DNA from 2 places in the Gordonibacter urolithinfaciens genome. Region 2 is predicted to be linked to the other one. Evidence: predicted binding sites of a transcription regulator. Region 2 holds the regulator's gene; the other holds the start of a gene.

Region 1 (11,379 bases), 3.1 Mb from region 2:
GCCGACAGGCCTTCCGAGGCGGGATGCAATCACCCCATCGGAGCCGACGGCGCGCCCGGTGCCTTCGGGGCGCTCGGCGCTTTCGGCGCGCCTGGTGCCTTGGGTGCACCTGCCGGGGCGGCGAACCCCGGGGCGGCGGCGTCGGGCCCTTCGAGCTCGGCCCCGCACTTCTCACAGATAGCCGCATACTCCAAATTGTCCGCGCCGCACTTGCGGCAGGTATTGGCCTGGGCCTTCACGTCTGCAGGTCTGAAGCACATGGTCTCCTCCTTTCTCGATTGCTGTCCTCCTGTCGAGAAAGTATAGGAAGCGCCCGGGCATCTGAAACCACCGGAAACACGTGACAAGGGGTGGTGATCTTTCCTTGAAGACGACGGGGCCCTGCGGAAGCGTTGCTGCGCCGCAGAAAACGAAGCGGCGAGCGCCAGGCGCTCGCCGCTTCGTTTTCTTCTGTTGCCAGCGTGCCGTCCGAACGGGGACGGCGTGCGCCGGGGAGCCTACGCCTCCAGCATCCTCTTCACGAAGGCTCCCGTGTAGCTGCCCTCGACCTCGGCCACTTCCTCGGGGGTGCCCTGGGCCACGATGGTGCCGCCGCGGTCGCCGCCCTCGGGTCCCAGGTCGATGATACGGTCGGCGCACTTGATGACGTCCAGGTTGTGCTCGATGACGAGCACCGTGTTGCCGGCGTCCACCAGGCGCTCCAGCACCTCCAAGAGCTGGCGCACGTCCTCGAAGTGCAGGCCGGTGGTGGGCTCGTCCAGGATGTAGAACGTCTTGCCGGTCTGGCGGCGCTGCAGCTCGCTCGACAGCTTCACGCGCTGCGCCTCGCCGCCCGAAAGCGTGGTGGCGGGCTGCCCCAGGCGGATGTAGCCCAGACCCACGTCGTGCAGCGTCTGCAGCTTGCGCTTGATGCCGGGGATGTTCTCGAAGAAGGCCAGCGCGTCGTCCACGGTCATGTCCAGCACCTCGGCGATGTTCTTGCCGCGGTACGTGACCTGCAGCGTCTCGCGGTTGTAGCGCGCGCCGCCGCACACCTCGCAGGGCACGTAGATGTCGGGCAGGAAGTGCATCTCGATCTTGATCTGGCCGTCGCCCTTGCAGGCCTCGCAGCGGCCGCCGTTCACGTTGAAGGAGAAGCGCCCCGGCCCGTAGCCGCGCGCCTTCGACTCCTGCGTGCTGGCGAACAGCGCCCGGATGTCGTCCCAGAGGCCTATGTAGGTGGCCGGGTTCGAGCGCGGCGTGCGCCCGATGGGGCTCTGGTCGATGTTGATGACCTTGTCGATCTTGTCCAGGCCGGTGATCTTCTTGTACTTGCCGGAGCGGCGGTGCGCATGGTTCACGCGGTTCGCGAGCGCCGGTGCCAGCGTGTCGGTGACCAGCGAGCTCTTGCCCGAGCCCGACACGCCCGTGACCACGGTGAGCGTGCCGAAGGGAACCTCCAGCGTCAGGTTCTTCAGGTTGTTCTCCGAGGCGCCCGTGAGCTTGAGCGACCCGCGCCGCGGCTTGCGGCGCTTCTCCGGGACGGGGATGGTGCGGCGGCCCGAAAGGTAGTCGGCCGTGAGCGAGCCCTCGAATCTCACGATCTCGTCGGGCTTGCCGGCCGCCACCACCTCGCCGCCGTGCTCGCCCGCGCCCGGGCCCATGTCGATGACGTAGTCGGCGCTGCGGATGGTGTCCTCGTCGTGCTCGACCACGATGACGGTGTTGCCCAAATCGCGCAGGCGCTCCAGCGTGGCGATGAGCCGCTCGTTGTCGCGCTGGTGCAGGCCGATGGACGGCTCGTCCAAAATGTAGAGCACGCCCATGAGGCCCGCGCCGATCTGCGTGGCCAGGCGGATGCGCTGCGCCTCGCCGCCCGAGAGCGTGGCCGTGGCCCGCTCGAGCGTGAGGTAGTCCAAGCCCACGTCCACCAGGAAGCGCAGGCGCGCCTTGATCTCCTTCACGATGGGACCGGCGATATGCTCTTCGGAGCCGTGAAAGGCCAGGCCCTCGAAGTAGTCGAGCGAATCGGCCGCGCTCATCTCGGTGACATCGTGGATGGACTTGCCGCCCACCGTCACGGCCAGGATCTCCGGCTTCAGGCGCTTGCCGCCGCACGTCTGGCACGGCACGATGGCGAAGTACTCCGACAGCTTCTCGCGCTGGTTGTCGGACTGGGCCTCCTGGTAGCGGCGCTGCACGGCGGCGAGCGCCCCTTCCCACTCGATGTACCAGTACGTCTCGCGCCCGTCCACGGTCACGTAGTCCACGCGCACCTTGTCGTCGCCCAGGCCGTAGAGCAACGCGTCGGTGGCCTTCTTCGGCATGTCCTCCCAGGGCGTGTTTTCGTCGGTGCCCATGTGCTTGGCCACGGCGCGCAGCACCTGCGGGTAGTAGTTGCCCGTCTTGAACGGCGCGATGGCGCCCTCGGCCAGCGTGAGCGAGGGGTCGGGCACCACGAGAGAGGGATCCACCTCCTCGCGGCTGCCGATGCCGAGGCAGTCCGGGCAGGCACCGTAGGGGGCGTTGAACGAGAAGTCGCGCGGCTGCAGCTCGTCCATGGAATGGCCGTGCTCGGGGCAGGCAAGCGCGAGCGAGAAGATATGCTCGCCGGCGCCGAGGCCACCCGTAGCGCCGCTCGACTTGCCGCCGCCCTCGCCGAGCGGTTGCCCGTCCTCGCCCAGCACCTGCACGAGCACGCGCCCGTCGGCCAGCTTCGTGGCCAGCTCCACCGCCTCGGCAATGCGGCTCGTGGCGCTCTCCTTCAGCTGCACGCGGTCCACCACCACGTCGATGAAGTGCTTGATCTTCTTGTTGAGCGTGAGCGGCTCGGCCTCGAGCTTCACGATCTCGCCGTCGATGCGCACGCGGCTGAAGCCCTCCTTCTGCAGGTCGGCGAACAGCTTCGCGAACTCGCCCTTGCGTCCGGTGACGACCGGGGCCATGATGATGGCCTTCGCATCGGGAGCGAGCGCCAGTATCTCGTCGGTCACCTGGTCGGTGGTCTGCTTGCGAATGACGCGCCCGCACTCGGGACAGTGAGGCACGCCCACGCGAGCGAACAGCAGGCGCAGGTAGTCGTATATTTCGGTGGTGGTGCCCACGGTGGAACGCGGGTTCTTGCTCGTGGTCTTCTGGTCGATTGAAACGGCCGGTGACAGGCCGTCGATGCTGTCCAGTTCCGGCTTGCTCATCTGCCCCAAGAACATGCGCGCGTAGCTGGAGAGGCTCTCCACGTAGCGGCGCTGGCCCTCGGCGTACATCGTGTCGAACGCGAGGCTCGACTTGCCGCTGCCTGACAGACCCGTGATGACCACGAGCTCGTCGCGCGGGATGATGAGGTCGATGTCCTTGAGGTTGTGCTCGCGGGCACCCTTGATGACGATGGCGTTCTGTCCCATGTGGCTTATCGCTCTTTCTCTTGCGCATCCGCAGCCGGCAGCCGTGCCCCGGCGTCGCGTGCCGTGGGTCGCAAATTAGGCTACCGGGAAACTATCATTTCCGTGCAATCGTTCATTCTAGCGCAGCGCGCGGAAAGAGCCAGCGAAAACATACGTTCGTGTTCCAGCGTTCAAACGATGCGCACAATTCGTTCGCTTTCCAATGCTGCAGCGTGCCGGGAGGGGGGGGCAGCGGCACTGCCCTCTAGTTCAGCCGCGAGGGTGACGCAGGGCGCGGGATGACGCATCATCCTGAATCATCTACCCCGAAAGAGAAGTTCCCCCTAACGGAGCGTTCCCGTCAGCCGTGCGCGCTCCACCATCTCGTCGAAGGGCAGCGCGGGCGCGTAGAGGTAGCCTTGGAAGTAGGAGCAGCCGAGCGTCTTCAGCACGTCGCGCTGCTCGGCCGTCTCCACGTACTCGGCCAGAACCGTGAAGCCCAGGTGCTCGGAGAGGTCGGCGATGGACGAGACGATCTCGGCGTAGCGCTCGTTCTCCATGACGCCCTTGGCAATGGTCCCGTCGAGCTTAACCACGGAGAACACGCTCGTCTCGAGGTACTGAAACGAGGTGCGGCCCATGGAGAAGTCATCGATGGCCAGCGGCATGCCCGCGTCCGCAACGCGGCGCAGCAGGTCGTGCGCGCCCGCGTCCCACAGCAGCGCCTCGCGCTCGGTGGCCTCCACCACCACGCGGCCGGCATCGAGCCCGCGGGCGCGGAAGGCGTCGATGACGAAGCCGACGGCCGCCTCGTCCTGCAGCATCGTGGCCGTGGCGTTTACGCTCACGCTGAAACCCGCATCGAGCTCGCCCGCATGCGCGAGCGCCTCCGCAGCCTGCGCGTCGGCCAGCGCCCGCTCGAACACGGCGCGCTCGAGCTCGCCGCCCGCACCGGCCTCGCGTGCCAGCTCGATGACGAGCGGCGGGTAGAGCCAGCCGTACACGGGGTGCTCCATGCGAAGCAGGGCCTCCGCGCCAACCGCGCGGCCGTCAGCGTCGAACTGCGGCTGGTAGCGCAGCTCGAAGGCCCCCGCGTCCACGGCGGCCCGCACGTCCTCGGCGAGCGAGCGGGCCACCGCGCCCAGCGAGCCCGCGGCCGTCACGAGCTCGACCGAGCGCCCGGCGCGCTCGTCGTCCTGGAACGACGAGAGCAGGGCATCGTACTGCACCCGCGCGTGGGCGTCGGCCAACCGCTCGTAGCGGCGTAGGAACGGCAGGTAGAGCACCGTGCCCAACACGATGCACGCGAGCTGCAGCACCGCGCCGGCGGGCGAGCCCGTGGCCACCCAGCCGCCCACGAGAGGCGGCGTGGTCCACGACACGTCCACCACCACGGGCGGCACGAGCCCGGCCGCCATGGCTGCGTACGACACCACCATGTTCACCAGGGGCACCGCGATGAACGGCACGAACAGCGCCGGGTTCCACACCACCGGCAGCCCGAACAGCATGATCTCGGATATGTTGAAGCACATGGGCACGGCCGCGAACGCCGAGAGCCGCCGCGCGCTCCTGCGGCGGCCGAACAGCAGGATGGCCGCGAGCAGCGACAGCAGCGCGCCGGCCCCGCCGATAGAGGCGAACACGTCCAGGAACGTCTTCGTCACGATCTGCACGGGCTCGCCGCCCGCCGCGAGCGCCGCCGCGTTGGCGGCCGTGCCGGGCACGAACACGCTCTGCGCCACTCCGTCGAGCATGTTGCCGCCGTGGATGCCGAAGAACCACATGACGTTGTTCAGGAAAAGGTACAGAAGCCCGCTGCCCAACGTGGCCGTGGCCAGGGGGAAGAGCGCGCTCACGCTGTCGAAGAACAGCTGCTCGATGCAGCTCGAGCCCGAGAGCGCCGCCACGGCGGCGTTCGCCGCGCCGAAGAGCGCGATGACGGCCGCGATGGGCAGGAGGCCCGACACGGCCTGGTTGAACACGTTGTCCAGGCTGTCGCCGTACAGCCGCCGGGTGCGGCGCAGGCGCACGAGCCGGCAGTACAGCACCGACGAGGCCAGCCCGCACACGATGGCGATGAACAGCGAGCGCGTGCTGAGCACGATGGGATCGAAGCCCTCGGTGCCGAATCCCACGGACATGAGGTAGGCCGCGAGCGCGGCGAAGGGCGCGCCCTGGACGAAGAAGCCCCCGAAGCGCTCGGCGCAGGCGTTGGCGTAGCGCAGCGCCACGGCAACGGACACGTAGAGCGAGAAGATGCCCATGGTACCGTCGTACACGAGGTCGAGCAGGCCCTCGACGCGCGGCGCGCCGGCGAGGGCGTCCTGGTAGGGCGCGAGCGGCAGGTTGAGGAAGATGAGGCAGAACGACCCCACCAGCAGAACGGGGATGGTGAGGATGAGCCCTTGGCGGATGGCCTGAAACGCCATGACGTCCTCCAAGCGCGCGAACAGCGCGTCAACCTTGTCGAGCATGCCCGCCCTTCCGTCCCGTCCTCACCGTTTCGTCGAAGCCATTGTACCCCGAACGGAGACAACGGGCGGCGTGAACGGATACGTTCGAGAAACAGATCCGCGGCGCACGCGGACGTTCAGCGGCCCAGCAGGTGCCGCACGGCCGCCACCGGGTGCCTCCCCAGCATGCGCGGGCCGGCGTAGCGCATGACGGCACGGATCTCGTCGCGCTTCTCGGGGGCATAGCAGTGGTTGCCGCATTCCTCGCAGGAGGTCTTGACCTCCATCTTGCGGCAGCGCTCGGTACGCAGCACCGCGTAGGCATCGATGGCCGCGCAGTCCGCGCACACGGCCTCGCCGCAATGGGCGCGCTCGGTGCGAGCTGCGGCGTCGTGGTTGCCCGCGCAGTAAAGCGCCACCATCTGCGAGATGGTGCGCTTCTCGCGCACGCGGCGCTTGGCGGTTTTCGGCGAGTCACCCATGGCGAACATGGTAGCAGAACCGCCGCCGCGCCGCGAGCGGGATTTCCCCGCGACGCGACGGGCGGCGGCTCGGGCGGAGCAGCGCGCGGCGGCCCCGCCCTACCCCACGAGCTTCTTGCCCAGCGAGGCACGGATGATGCCCTTGCTGGCGAAGTACGTGACCGCGAGGTACGCCCCGTACACCACCGCCACCAGCACGGCGGTCATGAGCGCAGGCTCGAGCACCGACACGCCCAGCTGAGAGATGACGGAGTCGCTGATGACGCCCACGGCGCACACGGTATGGCACACGGCCACCGCCAACGGCACGAGGAAGTACACGAGCACCTGCGCGCGCAGCGACTGGACGATCATGCGGCGGTCGCAGCCGATCTCGGCGAGCACCCGGTAGCGCGGCAGCGAGTCGCTCGCCTCGGACAGCTGCTGGATGGCCAGGACGGCCGCCGTGGCGATGAGGAACACGAAGCCGATGTAGAGCGCCAAATACGAGATCATGAGGTTCATGCCGCCCGACTGCACGAGCACCTCCTCGGCCGTGAACGACAGCGTCACGGGCCAGGGCTTCGGGCTGAACTTCCAGCCGGATGCCGCCACCTCCGGGTTGGCGGGCGACGCCTCGGCGAGCACCTGCTCGAGCAGCTTGTCGCCCTCGGCCCGGTCCGTCCGATACATGAGGTTGAGGATGCTCTGCTCGGGAACGGCGCCTTGGGCGCGCAGGCCGGCGATCACCGCGTCGGGCACGATGAGCTCTGCCCCGCTCGCAGAGAACGTGGTGTCCTCCATCGGTTGGCTGCGCAGCTCGCCCGAGGACTCGAGCACGCGCCCGCCTGCGACCACCGTCTCGCCCTTGCGCGCAAGCGCCTCGGAAAGCGCCTTCATGGCGTCGAGCGTGTTGTTCACCGCGTAGCCGTCCTCGCCCACGTCCACGGTCGGCCGGCCCGCAAGCTCTGCGAGCGCGTTGAACTGCGAGACGCCGATGAGCGTGACGCCCTGGTTGTGCAGGGCCTCGTTCTGCTTCGCATTGCCCGTGTCCTGGCCGTAGCGCCCCATGAGCTCGCCGTAGGACGTCTCGTCGCTCACGAAGGCGTCGATCTGAGCGGACTTCGCCACGAGCTCGTCCCACGCCGACGAGGCGTCGGCCAGCTTCGCGGCGATATCCCAGCCGTAGGCCTCCGCGTCGGCCTCGATGGCGGCCGCCTTCTCGTCGGCCACCTTCTGGTACTCGCGGTCCTCCTCGGTCATCTGCGCGAGCGCCTCGGGGTCGCGCGTGCCGCCCTGGTTCAGGTACACGTTGGCCGTGAGCGTGGCGTCGTAGACCGTGCCGTCCTCGATGTTTCCGCTGAAGGCGCGCGCCAGCCCCATGCCGGTGGAGAACACGGTGAGCGAGAAGAACAGCATGACGCACACCACCGAAAGCGACACGAACGCCGTGTTCACCTTGCTGGCTATCTGGCGCATCGTGAACATCATGAGGCCCTTGAAGTACACGCCGCGCGTGCGCTCGATCACCGCGATGGCGAAGCCGGCAAGCGACCAGAAGAGCAAAAACGTGCCGACCACCATGAGCGCCGTGGCCTTCCAGAACCCGTCGTCGAACTCCAGAAGGCCGTTTTCGACGAGCGTGGCGTACGCCCATGCGATCAGGCCCACGGCCGCAACGAACCCGGCGAGGCTGATCCACGGGTTGCGCACGCGGAAGCGCGCGTTCTTCGAGCGGGCGGAGAGCAGGTCGATGAGCTTGTAGCGGCGGATGGACACGGTGTTGAACAGGGCCGTCACCGCGAAGATGAGCGCGAAGCACACCAGCGTGAGCAAAAAGGCGTCGAACGAGAATATGAAGCGGTACTGCGTCATCTCGATGTTGAACAGGCCCGCCGTGACGAACGACATGCCCTGCGAAAGCGCGAACCCGAGCGCCAGGCCCACCACGAGCGACACGAGGCCCACCACCGCCGTCTCCATGAGCACGATAGCCGACACGCTGCGGGGATTCATGCCCAGCATGAGGTACGTTCCGAACTCCTGCTTGCGCCGCCTAATGAGGAAGCCGTTCGCGTAGAGCACGAGGAAGCCGAGCACGCAGGCGATGAGCACGCTGAACATGCCGAGGAACTGCCCCGTCAGCGAGAAGACGCTGGCCGAGGCCGTGTCCTCGAGGTCGAAGAGAATGGACTGGCTCGACACCGAGTTGAACGCGTAGAACACCGCCACGCCGAAAACGAGCGTGACGAAGTACACGCCGTAGTCCTTGACCGAGCGGCGGATGTTGCGGAAGGCGAGTTTAGCGAGCATCGCGCACGTCACCGCCCAGGAACGTGACCACTTCCATGATCCGGTTGAAGAAGTCCTTGCGCGAGGTGTCGCCCTTGCGTATCTCGTTGAACACGGCGCCGTCCTTGACGAACAGGATGCGGCTTGCAAACGAGGCGGCGTAGGAATCATGCGTGACCATCATGATGGTGGCGCCGAGCGAGGAGTTCATCATCTCGAGCGTCTCCAGCATGACGGTGGCGCTGCGCGAGTCGAGCGCGCCCGTGGGCTCGTCGGCAAGCACGAGCTTCGGATCGGCCACCATGGCGCGGGCGGCGGCGATGCGCTGGCGCTGGCCGCCCGACATCTGGTAAGGGTACTTCCCCAGCACCTCGGACACGCCGAGCGTGGCCGCGATGGCGTCCACCTTGGGTTTCACCCGGCCGGTGGGCTCGCCCTTCACCGTAAGCGCGAGCGCGATGTTCTCGAAGCCGGTGAGCGTGTCCAGCAGGTTGGAGTCCTGGAAGATGAAGCCCAGGTCGTCGCGGCGGAACTTCGCGAGCGCGCGGGAGCGCAGCCCCGTGACGTCGCGCCCGTCGACGAGGATATGGCCGCTCGTCACGGTGTCGATGGTGGCCACGCAATTGAGCAGCGTGGTCTTGCCGGAGCCCGAGGGCCCCATGATGCCCACGAACTCGCCCGGCATCACGTCGAAGCTGATGTCGCGCACCGCCTTGGTGACGGAATCTTTGCTCCCGTACACCTTCTCTATCTGGCGAACCGACAGGATGGGCCGGGAGCCGGACGCATAGGCGGCCGGCGCCTGCTGCGCGCAAGCCGCCGACGGGGTCGCGTAAACTTCGGTCATGGCAAATCTCCTTCTCTCGGGGTCTGCCAAGATAGTACGTCCGCGGCGCCGCACCCGCCATCGAAGAGGCTTACCGCAACCTTACGAATTTGCAAGGGTGGGGCGCCCGTGACAGGATGCGACAGGGGGATGGGGGTAATATCACGTTCCCTGATGTCTTCCAAACACGCCAGGATCAGGGGGAATGCGACATTGTCCGCGTCCCTCTGCCACGCCAAACGAGACATCATCCCCGTCCCCGCGTCTCACCCGCGTCTCACCCGACGTCCCTGCGCCTGCGGTCGTGCGGAAACGCGAGCATGACGCGGGTACCGGTGCCCTCCTCGGAGGCCAGGCCCACGCCGAGGCCCATCTTCTCGCAGAGCGTGGCCACCAGGTACAGGCCCATGCCGGTGGCCGAGCCCTGGGCGCGGCCGTTCTCGCCGGTGAAGCCGCGGTCGAACACGCGCGGGACGTCCGCAGCGGGGATTCCCCGCCCGTTGTCGGCGATCTCCAGCACGGTGCGCGCCGCGCTCGTGCCCGTGCCCTCCTCGCGCGCGGTGAAGCGCACGGCAGTCGCGCCGTATTTCGCCGCGTTCACCACGACCTGCCCCAATACGAAGGAGAGCCAGGAGGCATCGGCAAACACGGAGACATCGTCCCCCACCTCGATGGACGGGATGGCGCCGTGCTCAATCAGGTAGCGCGCGTTCTTCTTGCAGGCCGCTCGCACGGCCTCGGCCAACGGCAGCTCGCGAATGGCGTAGTCGCGCGCGAGCGAGGTGGAGCGCGCATAGTAGAGCGCCTGCTCCACGTAGGACTCGATACGGTCCAGCTCGGCCTTCAGCTTCGCAGCCACGCCCCCGTGCAGGTCGGCCGCCATGAGATGGGCGGCGGCGATGGGCGTCTTGATCTCGTGTATCCACAGCTCGATGTAGTCGCGGTACGACTCGGCCTGCCGCCGATGGAACGCCACATCGTCGGCCGCGGCCTTTCCCACCGCCTCGAGCGCCTCGTGGGCCAGATGCCCCTCGAGGAAGCCGGGATCCTCCACGAGCTCCGAGGCGAAGTAGGTGCTGTCGAGGTCCTCGACGATGCGCGCGAGCTCGGTATAGAAGCGGCGTCTGCGCACGTAGCCGATGCCGAGCACCACCGCGCCGCACAGCGCCACGAAACACGGCACGAGCACCGTGGCGTCCGTGCCCACGCCCAGCACCGCCAGCATGCCGGCCACGCCCAGGCAGCACAGCACGCCCACGCCGATGGCCGCGAGGTTGTCGCGCAGATAGGCGGACAGGCTCATGGCAGCGCACCGCCCATCAGACGAGGTAGCCCTGCCCCCGGCGCGTGGCCAGGAAGCCTTCGGGCACGCCGATGGAGGCCAGGCTCTTGCGCAGCCGGTTCACGTTCACCGTGAGCGTGTTGTCGTCGATGAAGGCGTCGGACTGCCACAGCTCCATCATGAGCTCCTGGCGCGAGATGATGGCCCCTTTGTTCTCCATGAGCAGGTGCAGCACGCGGAACTCGTTGCGGGTGAGCTCCACCCCGCGGCCCTCGTACTCCACGCGGCTTTTCGCCACGTCCAGCACGACGCCCTTGTGCTCGATGCGCGCAGGCGGCTCGGTGCGCGCCGCGCGGCGGAGCACCGACTGGATGCGCGCCAGCAGCACGGCGGGGTTGTAGGGCTTCGTCACGTAGTCGTCCGCGCCCAGGTTCATGCTCATGACCTCGTCGAACTCGTTGTCCGACGAGGTGAGCATGACGATGGGCACGTCGCTTGCGCGGCGCAGGTCGCGGCACACGGCATGGCCGCCGTCGCCGGGCAGCTTGAGGTCCAGCAGGACGCAGTCGGGATCGGCGGCCAGCGCCTCGTCGGCAATGCGGTCGAACGCCGTGCTGGCCAGCGCAACGTGCCCCTGCAGCTCCAGCAGGCGCATGAGCTCGCCGCGCAGCGCCGCGTCGTCCTCCACGACGAATATCCGGGC
Region 2 (11,379 bases):
GCTACACGCGCGCCCATTACCTGGAGCTCGTGCGCAAGCTGCGCGAGGCGCTGCCGGAGATCGCGCTCTCCACCGACATCATCGTGGGGTTCCCCGGCGAGACGGCGAAGGACTTCGAGGACACGTACCGCCTTGTGGACGAGGTGGGCTACCACCAGGTGTTCACGTTCATCTACTCCAAGCGCGAGGGCACGCCTGCCGCCTCGGTCGACGATCCCACGCCGCGCGACGTGATCCAGGGGCGGTTCGACCGTCTGGTCGATCTCGTGCAGAAGCGGGCCTTCGAGGCGAACCAGGTCGACCTGGGGAGCACGGTCGACGTGCTGGTGGAGGGCGCTTCCAAGCGCGATGCGGGCCTGCTCGCGGGCAAGAGCCCGAAGAACCAGACCGTGCATGCGCCGCTGCCCGAAGGCGCCTCGATCGAGGAGCTGGCCGGTACCACGGTGCGCGTGCGCATCGACGAGGCGAAGACGTGGTACCTGGCAGGCGAGGTGGCGGGCGGTGCCGTGCCGCCCGCGGAGGCGGCGGATGGGCGCTGACCCCGTCGTCTGCATCGTCGGCCCCACAGCCTCGGGCAAGTCCGCCCTTGCGCAGGCCGTCGCCCTCGCGCTCGATGGCGAGGTGGTGAGCGCCGATTCCATGCAGGTGTACCGCGGCATGGACATCGGCACGGGCAAGCTCGCCCCCGACGAGCGGCTTGTGCCCCACCACGGCCTCGATCTCGCCGACCCCGGCGAGCCGTACTCGGCGGCCCTCTTCCAGGAATACGCCCGCGCCTGCTTCGAGGACATCGCCGCGCGCGGGAGGCGCGCCGTGCTGTGCGGCGGCACCGGCCTGTACGTGCGCGCGGCCATCGACGCCTACGAGTTCCCGAAGGGGGAGCAAACGGGCAATCCTGTGCGCGAGTATTACAACCGCCTTGCCGGCGAGCAAGGCGCCGACGCCCTGTGGGAGCTGCTGCGCGAGCGCGATCCCGCGAGCGCCGCCATCGTGCCCGCCGCCGACGTCAAGCGCGTCGTGCGCGCCTTCGAGCTGTTGGAGGACGGCACAAGCCTGGCCGAGCAGCGCGCGAAGCTGGCGAGCATCCCACAGCTGGTGCCGGCATGCTTCATAGGGCTGTCCGTGGATCCGGCGGCGCTCAACGCGCGCATCGACGCGCGCGTCGACGCCATGTTCGACGCCGGGCTCGTGGACGAGGTGGCGCGTTTACTGCAGAGCGGATTCCGGGACGGCATCACGGCTCCCCAGGCTATCGGGTACAAGGAGGTCGTCGCCGCCCTCGAGGGGGAGACGACGATGGAGGAAGCTGCGTCGTGCATCAAGACGGCCACGCACCGCTACGCGAAGCGGCAGCGCACTTGGTTCCGCAAGGACCGGCGCATCCGCTGGATAGATGCAACCGACCCTGACCCCGCGGCCCAGGCAGCCGAGGCGCTTTCCTTGGTGGGAGGCGTCGTTGCCTGAGCGTTTCCGCAGCAGGGCGAGCTTGTAGTATGATACGGTTCTGCAGGCCGACCCTGCCGAGCCTTCAAGATCGGAGCACCTATCATGCAGACAGCACACGCGTTTCTCTAGCGGTTGCGACCGCGCCCGACTGTCTCCGCACGCCGCCATCCGCGCCGGCGTGTCCCTTCTTGCTTCGAAAGGTTGGCTCCATGTCTGAATTTGAATCCGTAATCACGCGGGGCGCGATCCCCGTTTCCGAAGAGCGCCGCGAGAAGGCCGTGCTGGTGGGCGTCGACCGCCCCGGCGCCTCCTGGCCGCTGGCCTCGTCGCTTGCCGAGCTCGAGCGTCTCGTGGACACGGCGGGCGCCGACGTTGCGGCCGTCACCACGCAAAAGCTCGACGCGCCGAACCCGCGCACGTTCGTCGGCTCGGGCAAGGCCGAGGAGGTTGCCGAGCTGGCACGCGCCCACGCGGCCGATCTCGTGGTGTTCGACGACGAGCTCACGCCCTCGCAGCAGTCGAACCTCGAGAAGGTAGTCGGCAAGGAAGTGAAGGTCATCGACCGCACGGCGCTCATCCTCGACATCTTCGCGCTGCATGCCACCAGCAAGGAGGGCCGCCTGCAGGTGCGGCTCGCCCAGAACGAGTACCTGCTGCCGCGTTTGCGCGGCATGTGGGCCCACTTGGCCTCGAACCGCATGGGCGGCGGCGTGGGCTCGCGCTTCGGCGAGGGCGAGAGCCAGCTCGAGGTCGACCGTCGCATGGTGCGCAAGCGCATCACGTCCATCAAGCGCGAGCTCAAGCACCTGGCCGAGGTACGCGCCATCCAGCGCGAGAGCCGCTACGAGAGCGGCATGTTCAAAGTGGCGCTGGCCGGTTACACGAACGCCGGAAAGTCGAGCCTGCTCAACCGCTTGACGAACGCGGACGTGCTGGCCTACGACAAGCTGTTCGCCACGCTGGACTCCACTACGCGCAAGTTCGAGCTGCCCGAAGGGCGCGAGATCACCGTCACCGACACGGTCGGGTTCATCCAGAAGCTGCCGACCACGCTCATCGAGGCGTTCAAGTCCACGCTCGACGAGATCACGGGAGCCGATCTCGTGCTGCATGTGGTGGATGCGTCGTCGGACGAGTACGAGGCGCAGATCGCTGCGGTGGAGGACGTGCTCGGGCAGATCGAAGCTCAAGACTTGCTTCGCGTGCTCGTATTCAACAAATGCGACCTGCTCGACAAGGAACATTTCGATGCTCTCAAGGCGCGTCATCCACAGGCCCAATTCGTATCGGCGGCAACAGGGGAGGGCATAAGCGAGCTTGTCGGGCATATCGCCCGTGTCGCCTCGGCGCAGGACGAGCATCTCGCCATAGTGATTCCCTACAACCGGGGAGATCTCGTCTCCCTCGCGCACGAGCGTTGCCATATCCTGTCGGAAAAGCACGAGGAGGACGGTACGCACCTCGTCATGTTGGCTGCTCCGTCCTTTGCCGGCCTGTTTCGCCCCTACGTGGCGGAGAAGGACCGTTAGGCACGTCCCTTTCAGAAAGCTGCAAACTACTTGGTTAGAGTAACTCTAACCAAGTAGTTTGCGACCGGATGACGCGATCTCGGATCACCGGTCGGTCTCGGGACGAACGAGCGCCCCTCATCCCAAGGCCGGCGTTTCTCCTGCAGGGGCCGTAATCCAACAGGGCGTCTCGCTCCTTCGGCAGGGCCCCGCAAGGCGTCGCCTACAGGCGACGGAACACCGCCACTACCTTGCCCGCGATGGAGCAGTCGGTGGTGATGATGGGCTCCATCGTGGAGTTCTCCGGCTGCAGGCGGATATGGTCGGATTCCTTGTAGAAGCGCTTGACCGTCGCGCCGTCGTCGATGATGGCCACGACGATGTCGCCGTTGTTGGCGACGGGCTGTTCTTTCACCACCACGTAGTCGCCGTCGTTGATGCCCGCCTCGATCATCGATTCGCCCCGTACCGACAGCAGGAACGACGGTGCATCGCCCACGATGTCGGTGGGAAGCGAGATGGTGTCGGTGATGTTCTCCTCGGCGAGGATGGGGGAGCCGGCCGCCACATTGCCCACGAGCGGCACGTTCACCACCTTGTTGAAGCTGGGCTTGATGACGTTGGAAGTGCTCTCTGCATCGCCAAGCGGATAGGTGAGCGCGATGGAACGCGACTTGAGGGGATCGCGCTTGATGAGCCCCTTGTCCTCGAGTGCTTTGAGGTGCACGTGGACTGTCGAAGGGGAGGAAAGGCCCAAGCTTTGGCAGACCTCGCGCACCGTGGGACCGTAGCCCTTCTCGCGGATGCACTCCTCGATGCAGTCGAGCACCGCCTTCTGGCGTTTCGTCACTTTGTCGGACATGCCCCGTTCCTTTCCCTTGAACGAACAAATGTTTTAAATACGTATTGACATGAACTTTTGTTCGTTCTATTATATATGCGAACAAAGGTTCTACGCAAGGCCTAGGAGGCAGAAAGATGAAGAATTTCGAGATGCGGTGCCCCTTCGATGGCACGTCGGCCCTGCAGCCGGAGTTCAACCGTGTATCCGCAGCCGGGGCTATCATCGAGTTTCCAGGGAGCGGTTCCCAAGGTGCTTGCGCGCCGCTGCAGCATTCGCACGCGCGTCAGGTACCGTCTGCTGCGTGCCGTGCTCGCAGACTTGGCGCTACGGAGATGGCGCGGGTTCTTCGTCATGGCAGTGCGGCAGGTCGCGCTTACGGCCGTGTGAGGCCGTGGCAAGGCGCTCTTGCCGGATGCGTCTTCTCCGTTTTCGCCTTCCTCAGCATTTTCATCAGCTTCTAGCGACTTCGGAACGCCCATGGATACTGCATTTCTGTGACTGCGCGGCATCCTCGCCACCATGGCGCTGCCGTTCCATCGCCTTTCCACCCCGCAGGACCCTTCCTCCTTGCAGGTCCATGTGGTAGACTGCCTTTTGAACCGAAATCCCAGACAGGCTGCTGTGAATGCGGCCTTCGAGAAGGAGACAAGGAACATGAAGTTCTAACGAAAGCCTTCGGGCACCCGCCAGGTCATGCAAGCTCCGCACCGGGTGCGCTTTCGTTGCTGTTCCTTGATGTTCCTATCCCTAGCCTCGCCGTCTCATCGGCGCCAGGTTGCCAGCGCGAAAAGCATTGAATCCGGTGCCTCTCGAAGGGAGGCCCTTCCGTGTTCGTTTCAGCCCGCCATCTTACCTATACCTACGACGGCGCCGATGCCTTGGCGCTCGATGACGCATCCGCCGTGTTCGCGCCCGGCTGGACCGGCGTGGTCGGCCCGAACGGAGCCGGCAAGAGCACGTTGCTCAAGATCGTATGCGGGATGCTCGAGCCCCAGAAAGGAAGCGTTTCTCCGCAGGTCGCAGGATCGTTCTGCGCCCAGTCGACCGATGTCGCGCCAACGGGGCTCGAGGAGTTCTCCTACGACTACCGCCCCGAGGCCGTGCGCCTGCGCTACCTGCTCGGCATCGACGACGCATGGCTATGGCGCTACGACACCCTGTCACATGGCGAGTGCAAGCGTATCCAGATAGCATGTGCCCTCGCAGCCGATCCTGTGCTGCTTGCACTCGACGAGCCCACAAACCACCTCGACGCCGAAACCCGCGAACTGGTGGCGCGTGCGCTTGCCGAGTATCGCGGGACGGGCCTTCTCGTCTCGCACGACCGCGCGTTGCTCGACGGGCTGGTGAGCTCGTGCGTGTTCGTGGATCGAGGGCGTGCTGTGACCGTGCCCGGCACGTACTCTCAGGCGAAGGAGCAGCTAGACCTACGCCGCCAGACTGCCGTAGAGGAGCGGTCCCATGCCCGTCGCGAACTGGCGCGCCTCAAGACGGAGAGCAATCGTCGAGACGGGGTGGCGGCGCGTTCGGCTGCACGGCGCTCGGCTCGGCATCTCGACCGGCACGACCATGACGGGCGCGCGAAGATCAAGCTGGCCATCTATTCCGGCCAGGATGGCAAGACCGGGCGGCTCTCGTCGCAGATGGGGAAGAAAGTCGAGCGTGCAGAGAAGCGCATGGCCGAGGTTCGCGTCGCCAAGGTGTACGAGGGTGCGCTCGACCTGGAAGCCGAGCCCGCCGCGCGCACGGTGCTCGTCCGATGCGAGGCCGGGTCCCTGACGCTGGGCGAGGGGCGCATGCTGCACCATCCGCAGCTGTACGTGGGCAACACCGACCGCATCGGCCTGGTGGGCAGGAACGGTGCAGGCAAATCGACGCTGCTTGCCGAAGTGCTGCGGCAAATGCCGGAAGAGGGCATGGTGTACGTCCCGCAAGAGATAGGAAGTGACCGGGCGCGCGCCCTTCTCGCCTCGGTGAAGGCTCTCGCGCCGGCAGAGCGCGGGCGCCTGCTCTCCATTGTCGCCCGGCTCGATTCGCCGCCGGCACGCATCTTGGAGGGAGACGACTTGAGCCCCGGCGAGGTGCGCAAGCTCCTGTTGGCGCAGGGCCTGACAGGACGACCGCATCTCATCGTCATGGACGAGCCGACGAACCACCTGGATATACGCTCTGTCGAAGCCTTGCAGGACGTGCTGGCCGATTGTCCCTGCGCCCTGATGCTCGTGTCCCACGACGAGCGCTTCCTCGACGCGCTCACCGCAACACGATGGGTGTTCGACGTTGGCCGTGCCGAAGGGAGAGGGCTCGGCGACACCCATGTAAGGGTGGAGCTTTGACCTTTTCCCCGTGGTCGAACACCGGTGAAGCCGAGATCCACACCCGCTTCGGACCGCCTCCTTTCCGCAGGGGGCGGTTTTTTTGCAGGGATCGACAATGCGGATTGAAGCACAATATCTTGTATGCTAGGCTGATCCAAAATCGAGCAAAGGAGCCTTTCATGCGCTGTCCTTCCTGCGGAAACCCCGAATCAAAAGTGGTGGACTCGCGCCCTTCCGAGGATGGCACGGCTATCCGGCGCCGACGCGAATGCCTTGATTGCGGCCGTCGATTCACCACCTACGAGCGTTTGGGCGAGAACCCGCTCATCGTTATCAAGGCGGATGGGTCCTCCGAAGCCTATGACCGCCAGAAGCTCATGCGCGGCCTGCTCATTGCCTGCGGGAAGCGGCCTATCTCACCCGAGCAGATAGCGTCGCTCGTCGATAGTATTGAAACCGAGCTTCGCAACGCCTCCTGCAACGAGATCAGGTCAAAGGAACTTGGCGATATGGTTCTCGTGCGTCTGGCGAAGCTCGACGATGTTGCCTACGTGCGGTTCGCGAGCGTCTACAAGGACTTCCAAAACGTAGAGGAGTTCGCAGCCGCCCTCGAGGGGCTGCGCTGATGGAGCGCCTCGCGATTCCCCTCAAGGCGCTCGATGCCGAACTTCCGGTGCCTGCCTGCGCCTACGCGGGCGATGCTGCCGTCGACCTGCGCTCGACGATCGACGAGACGCTGCAGCCGTTCGAGCGCAAGCTCGTGCCCTGCGGCATTGCCGTCGCCATTCCGGTCGGCTACGCTGGTTTCGTCCTGCCGCGCAGCGGGTTGGCGGCGAGGCACGGCGTATCGCTCGTGAATGCACCGGGGCTCATCGACAGCAACTACCGTGGCGAGATCAAGGCCATCCTCGTCAACCTAGACCCGCGCGAGCCTTTCGAGGTCAAGCGGGGGGACCGTATCGCGCAGCTTGTCATCATGCGCGTGGCCGAGGCCGTGTTTGATTCGTGTGGGGATCTTCCTGCTACCGATCGGGGCGCCGGCGGGTTCGGCAGCAGCGGCATCGGCGCATAGCGGTTCCGGATAGGTCGAGGCTTTCATATTGCACTTAGAGTTACTCTAAGTTAAAATCGTTATTGGTTAGAGTAACTCTAAGCCCGTACTCAAGTCGACTTCCGAGGAGGCCTATGGGCGACGAGGGACATAATAGCCGGATCGTTGACGTCCCGGCTACGCAAGCCGATCCGATCTACGGCATCGGCGACGTTGTCGCCTTGACGGGAATCTCGGCTTTCACCATCCGCTATTACGACAAGTGCGGGTTCTTCCCGAACCTTCATCGCGACAAGCGCGGCGTGCGGACGTTCTCCGAGGCCGACGTTGCCCAACTGCACCTGGTCGAGGCGCTTCGCAAAAGCGGCCTGTCCATCGAGGGCATCCAGTACTTCGTGCGCCTCTGCAAGCGTGGCGGCACCACCCGGGCCGAACGCCTGTCGATCTTGCGGGCGCAAGAGACCGTGCTCGAGTACCAGCGCGAGGAGCTGGACGAGAGCCTGAAACGCCTCCATGCCGCTACGGTGGATTTGGAAGCTGCGGAACGCTCCCAAGGACACGGCATGCTATAGTGCGTGGGCGAAGCGCTAGAAAACGCCCTGTTTCCATGACCTAGGACTCGTCGAAGGGCAAGATAGGGCCTTAGAACGGCTCTCAAAGCCTCGTTTATAAAACCGCAGGTCAGAGACGCGATATTTTGACAGATTGGACGAAATCGACTATGGATGACCAAAATCAGCCACCCAAGCCACCCGGATACCCCGAACCTCCGAACCAAGGCCCGAGGCTGCGGCCCAACGAACGCGACGTTCGCGACCTGAAGGTGGCCCAGAACCTCGTCATGGTGGCAAGCATCGCCGGGCCGGTATCTTTGTTCATTGGAGGCGTGTTCCTTGCAACCGCCGGACTGGTGTGCGCCATCATCGCGCTCAAGAAGCTGAACGCGCTGTCTACCAGGTTGACCGATGTCGCCGCGCCAGCGAAGCGACTTAAACGGTCTTGCATAATCGGTATCGCCGTATGCAGTATCGCGCTGGTCCTGAACGCGGTTTCCGCGTACCTCATGTACCCGGCCGTGCTCGAGGCCATCGAATCCGGCGATTACGGAAACCTCGCACCCGGCACCGACCTGGGCACAACCCCCAAAGGCAACTCAACTTGGGGCTAGCACTCCGGCACTTCCCCCAAGATTGACATTTCGAACGTATATTTGTCTAACTTAAGTCTGTCAAAACTGACTAGCCATGCCATGTTTCCGCTTGCTATGCTGGTATTCCTCCTTGGGCGCCGGAAGGAGGTGCTCCAGCATGCCCAAGAAACAAGGCGGACACCTGACCATGAAGGACAGGCGGGACATCGAGGACCGTCTCCACGACGGGGAGAGCCTCAACTCCATCGCATCGCACCTGAAAGTCAGCTGGCCGACCGTCGCCGACGAGGTCAAGCGCCACCGGACGCAGGACAGCCCGCATTACAGGAGCTTCGGGGAGAAGAACCTGTGCAGGTTCAAGTCGACCTGCGACGTGATCGGCATCTGCGGGATCGACTGCCATTCGAAGTGCGCGAGGTGCTCGCACGCCGTCTGCAACAGGCTCTGCGACAAGTTCGAGATGATCGAGGACTGCCCGAAGCTCGAGAGGGCTCCCTACGTCTGCAACGGCCGCAGGACCCGCCTCGCGATAGGCTGCCAGTATCCGAACTGGTTCTACGACGCGAGGCTCGCCGAGGAGGAGGCGCGCTGGTCCAGCGTGGACTCCCGGCAAGGGGTGAACTGCACCCCGGAGCAGCTCGAGGAGATGGTGGGCGTGATCAAGCCGCTCCTCAAGAAGGGGCAGAGCCTCGAGCACATCTGGCAGACGCATCGCGGCGAGTTCCCCGTCAGCTACCGCACCTTCTACCGCTACATCAACCTGGGCGTCCTCGACATCTGCAACCTCAACCTGCCCAAGAAGATGCGCTACAAGCCCCGCAAGAAGCGCGGGAAGACCCTGCCTTTCAAGACCGACCTGCAGGGACACACCTACGAGGACTTCCAGAAGCTGCCCAGCGACGTCCAGATGTCGGCCGTGGAGATGGACTGCGTCGAGGGAAAGAAGAGCGACGAGAAGGCGATCCTCACGCTGCTGTTCCGCCGGTACTGCTTCCAGCTGATGATCCTCATGCCCGCGCAAACGCAGGAATGCGTCGGCCGCGTCCTCGACCACATCGAGATACTCTGCGGCAAAGAGGAGTTCAGGAAGCACTTCGGCATCATCCTCACCGACCGCGGCCACGAGTTCCTGGACCCCGAGAAGATCGAGACGAGCATAGACGGCGGGAAGCGCTGCAGCGTCTACTACTGCGACCCGCTGCAGTCCGGGCAGAAAGGCCGCTGCGAGAAGAACCACGTCGAGCTGCGCAAGATCCTGCCCAAGGGAACGTCCCTGGAAGGCCTCACCAATTACGAGCTTTCCATCGTGTGCAGCCATGTGAACTCGTACGCGCGCCCCGTGCTCGGCGGCTTGGCTCCGATCGCGCTGGCCAGCCAGGTGCTGCCGGAAGACCTTCTCGACGGCCTGGCGATCCAGCGCGTCGAGCCGGACGGCGTGATTTTGCGCCCGAGCCTCCTCAAGGAGCTGGGGCTGCGCTAGAGAACGGCGAAAAGGACGACCTGGAAGCCGTCCGAAACCAAAACGGGGCCTTAGAAAGGCTCTCAGGAGTTTTACCAGTTCAGAGCGATAGATTTGCCTGACGTGACGATAAGAAGCGAAATAACGACGATGCGCCCGAGGGGAACACAACCGAATAGGAAGATGCAGGCCCTTGAAGTCAAACTTAAGTCTGACACATCGTTTGACAGGGGCTTAGATCCGCGTATGCTTAAACCGACCAAAAAGGGCCCGAAAATGGCCGTCTCCGCAGCTTGACAGAGCAAAGTAACAACCTCGAATATCCCCTCACGTGGGATTGTCAGAGTGAAGTAACAACTTCACCGAAACTTGACACCATTCAAACTTTGCCCTGTCAATTAACCCCGGCACTTCCCCATAGGTACAACAGAATTATTGATAACATATGTTATGTAAAGTTAATGATGGAGAGCCCGTTGGTCGGTGATGGGGGTTGATTGAATTCTCGTAAGTTAACGTTTATGCAGATCAGATGGTTGTTTACCTCTACCTTTTCAATTTCGAGGTCGCGGCGTTCCGTCTATTACCTGCACTTTTTCAATCGACCGCCTTCGCAGTCCGTTATGTGTAGACGGCAACCGTTTGAGACAGCACCAGGTCAGGCCCGCGTCGCTGGTTTTGAAAGACTGCAGGTAAAGAAATCGGCGATATGATGCGGTGCCCCAGACTAGCTAGATCAGGGTTATCGCGTGGGGCACGAGGTGCGGCGTGAGGTTCACCTCCTTCGGCTCTATCTCCTCGACCCCGTACGCGTCGAGGAGCCCTTGCGGAAGCACGAGGCGCGCCATCTCGACGGGCGCCATCCAGTCCATCTTGCCGCGAAGGTAGCTGTTAACGTGGCTCATGCACGCCGCCATGTCGCGGCAGGTCAAGGCGTCGAAGTTCGTTTTTCCCTTCGGCAGTATCCGCCTAAGCTCCTCGTGGCAGCGCTCGCAACGTCCCTTTTGCTGGCTCTGGAGCGGATCGCAGTAGAAGAGGCTCAGCCGCTTCACGCCGTTCCTGCCGTGCTCGATGCGCTCCGCATCGCTGAACTCGCTTCCGCGGTCGCAGAGGATCAGGCCGAAGGCCTGGGAGAACCGGGGCCCGCAGAGCTCCTGGAGGGTGTCGAGCGCCTCGACCACGCTGGTCGCCGACTTGTCCGGTAGGAGGATGTAGAACTGGAACCCTATGCGCCTGACGAACAGCGTCAAGATGCACTGCGAGTCCCTGCCCTGCCTCCCGACCACCGTGTCCATCTCGACGGCGTTGTCGCGGTCGGCCTGGTCGAGGGCGCAGAAATCCGTCCACCGCCTCCCCTCGAGCACCTCGCGCGGAATGTTGGAGGATTTGGCGGACTTCGACTTCGACCTGGGCTTGTAGCGTACGGCCTTCGGCAGGTCGAGCTTCGACAGATCCCCCGCCTTGGCGCCGCCGAGGTAGTTGTAGAGGCTGCGCACGCCGAACGGTATGGCGCCGGGGTTCGCGGCGAATATGTGCTGCGGGCTCTGGCCTTTGGCGAGGCCGTCCGATATCAGGGTTATCGCGCTCTCGAACGCCTCGGGGT

What was found. Region 2 encodes LexA, which represses DNA repair genes until DNA is damaged. Its sites were predicted from a motif close to CNAACANNTGTTNG; they were not measured.
Region 1: a site for LexA is predicted at 3,526-3,539, ahead of uvrA (excinuclease ABC subunit UvrA). Genes of this name have one in related genera too.

What each region holds. Positions count from the first base shown of each region.
Region 1 covers NZ_LT900217.1:3,148,948-3,160,326, reverse strand. The annotation lists gene BN3560_RS13575 (zinc-ribbon domain-containing protein) at 30-260, opposite strand; gene uvrA (excinuclease ABC subunit UvrA) at 498-3,380, opposite strand; gene BN3560_RS13565 (PTS sugar transporter subunit IIC/EAL domain-containing protein) at 3,704-5,836, opposite strand; gene BN3560_RS13560 (nitrous oxide-stimulated promoter family protein) at 5,953-6,306, opposite strand; gene BN3560_RS13555 (FtsX-like permease family protein) at 6,397-8,589, opposite strand; gene BN3560_RS13550 (ABC transporter ATP-binding protein) at 8,579-9,415, opposite strand; gene BN3560_RS13545 (sensor histidine kinase) at 9,672-10,697, opposite strand; gene BN3560_RS13540 (response regulator transcription factor) at 10,714-11,379, opposite strand, start outside.
Region 2 covers NZ_LT900217.1:35,999-47,377, reverse strand. The annotation lists gene miaB (tRNA (N6-isopentenyl adenosine(37)-C2)-methylthiotransferase MiaB) at 1-539, shown strand, start outside; gene miaA (tRNA (adenosine(37)-N6)-dimethylallyltransferase MiaA) at 529-1,464, shown strand; gene hflX (GTPase HflX) at 1,656-2,975, shown strand; gene lexA (transcriptional repressor LexA) at 3,178-3,816, opposite strand; gene BN3560_RS00190 (ATP-binding cassette domain-containing protein) at 4,626-6,134, shown strand; gene nrdR (transcriptional regulator NrdR) at 6,296-6,742, shown strand; gene dut (dUTP diphosphatase) at 6,742-7,188, shown strand; gene BN3560_RS00175 (MerR family transcriptional regulator) at 7,302-7,739, shown strand; gene BN3560_RS00170 (hypothetical protein) at 7,889-8,335, shown strand; gene BN3560_RS00165 (IS30 family transposase) at 8,475-9,797, shown strand; gene BN3560_RS00160 (IS30 family transposase) at 10,508-11,379, opposite strand, start outside.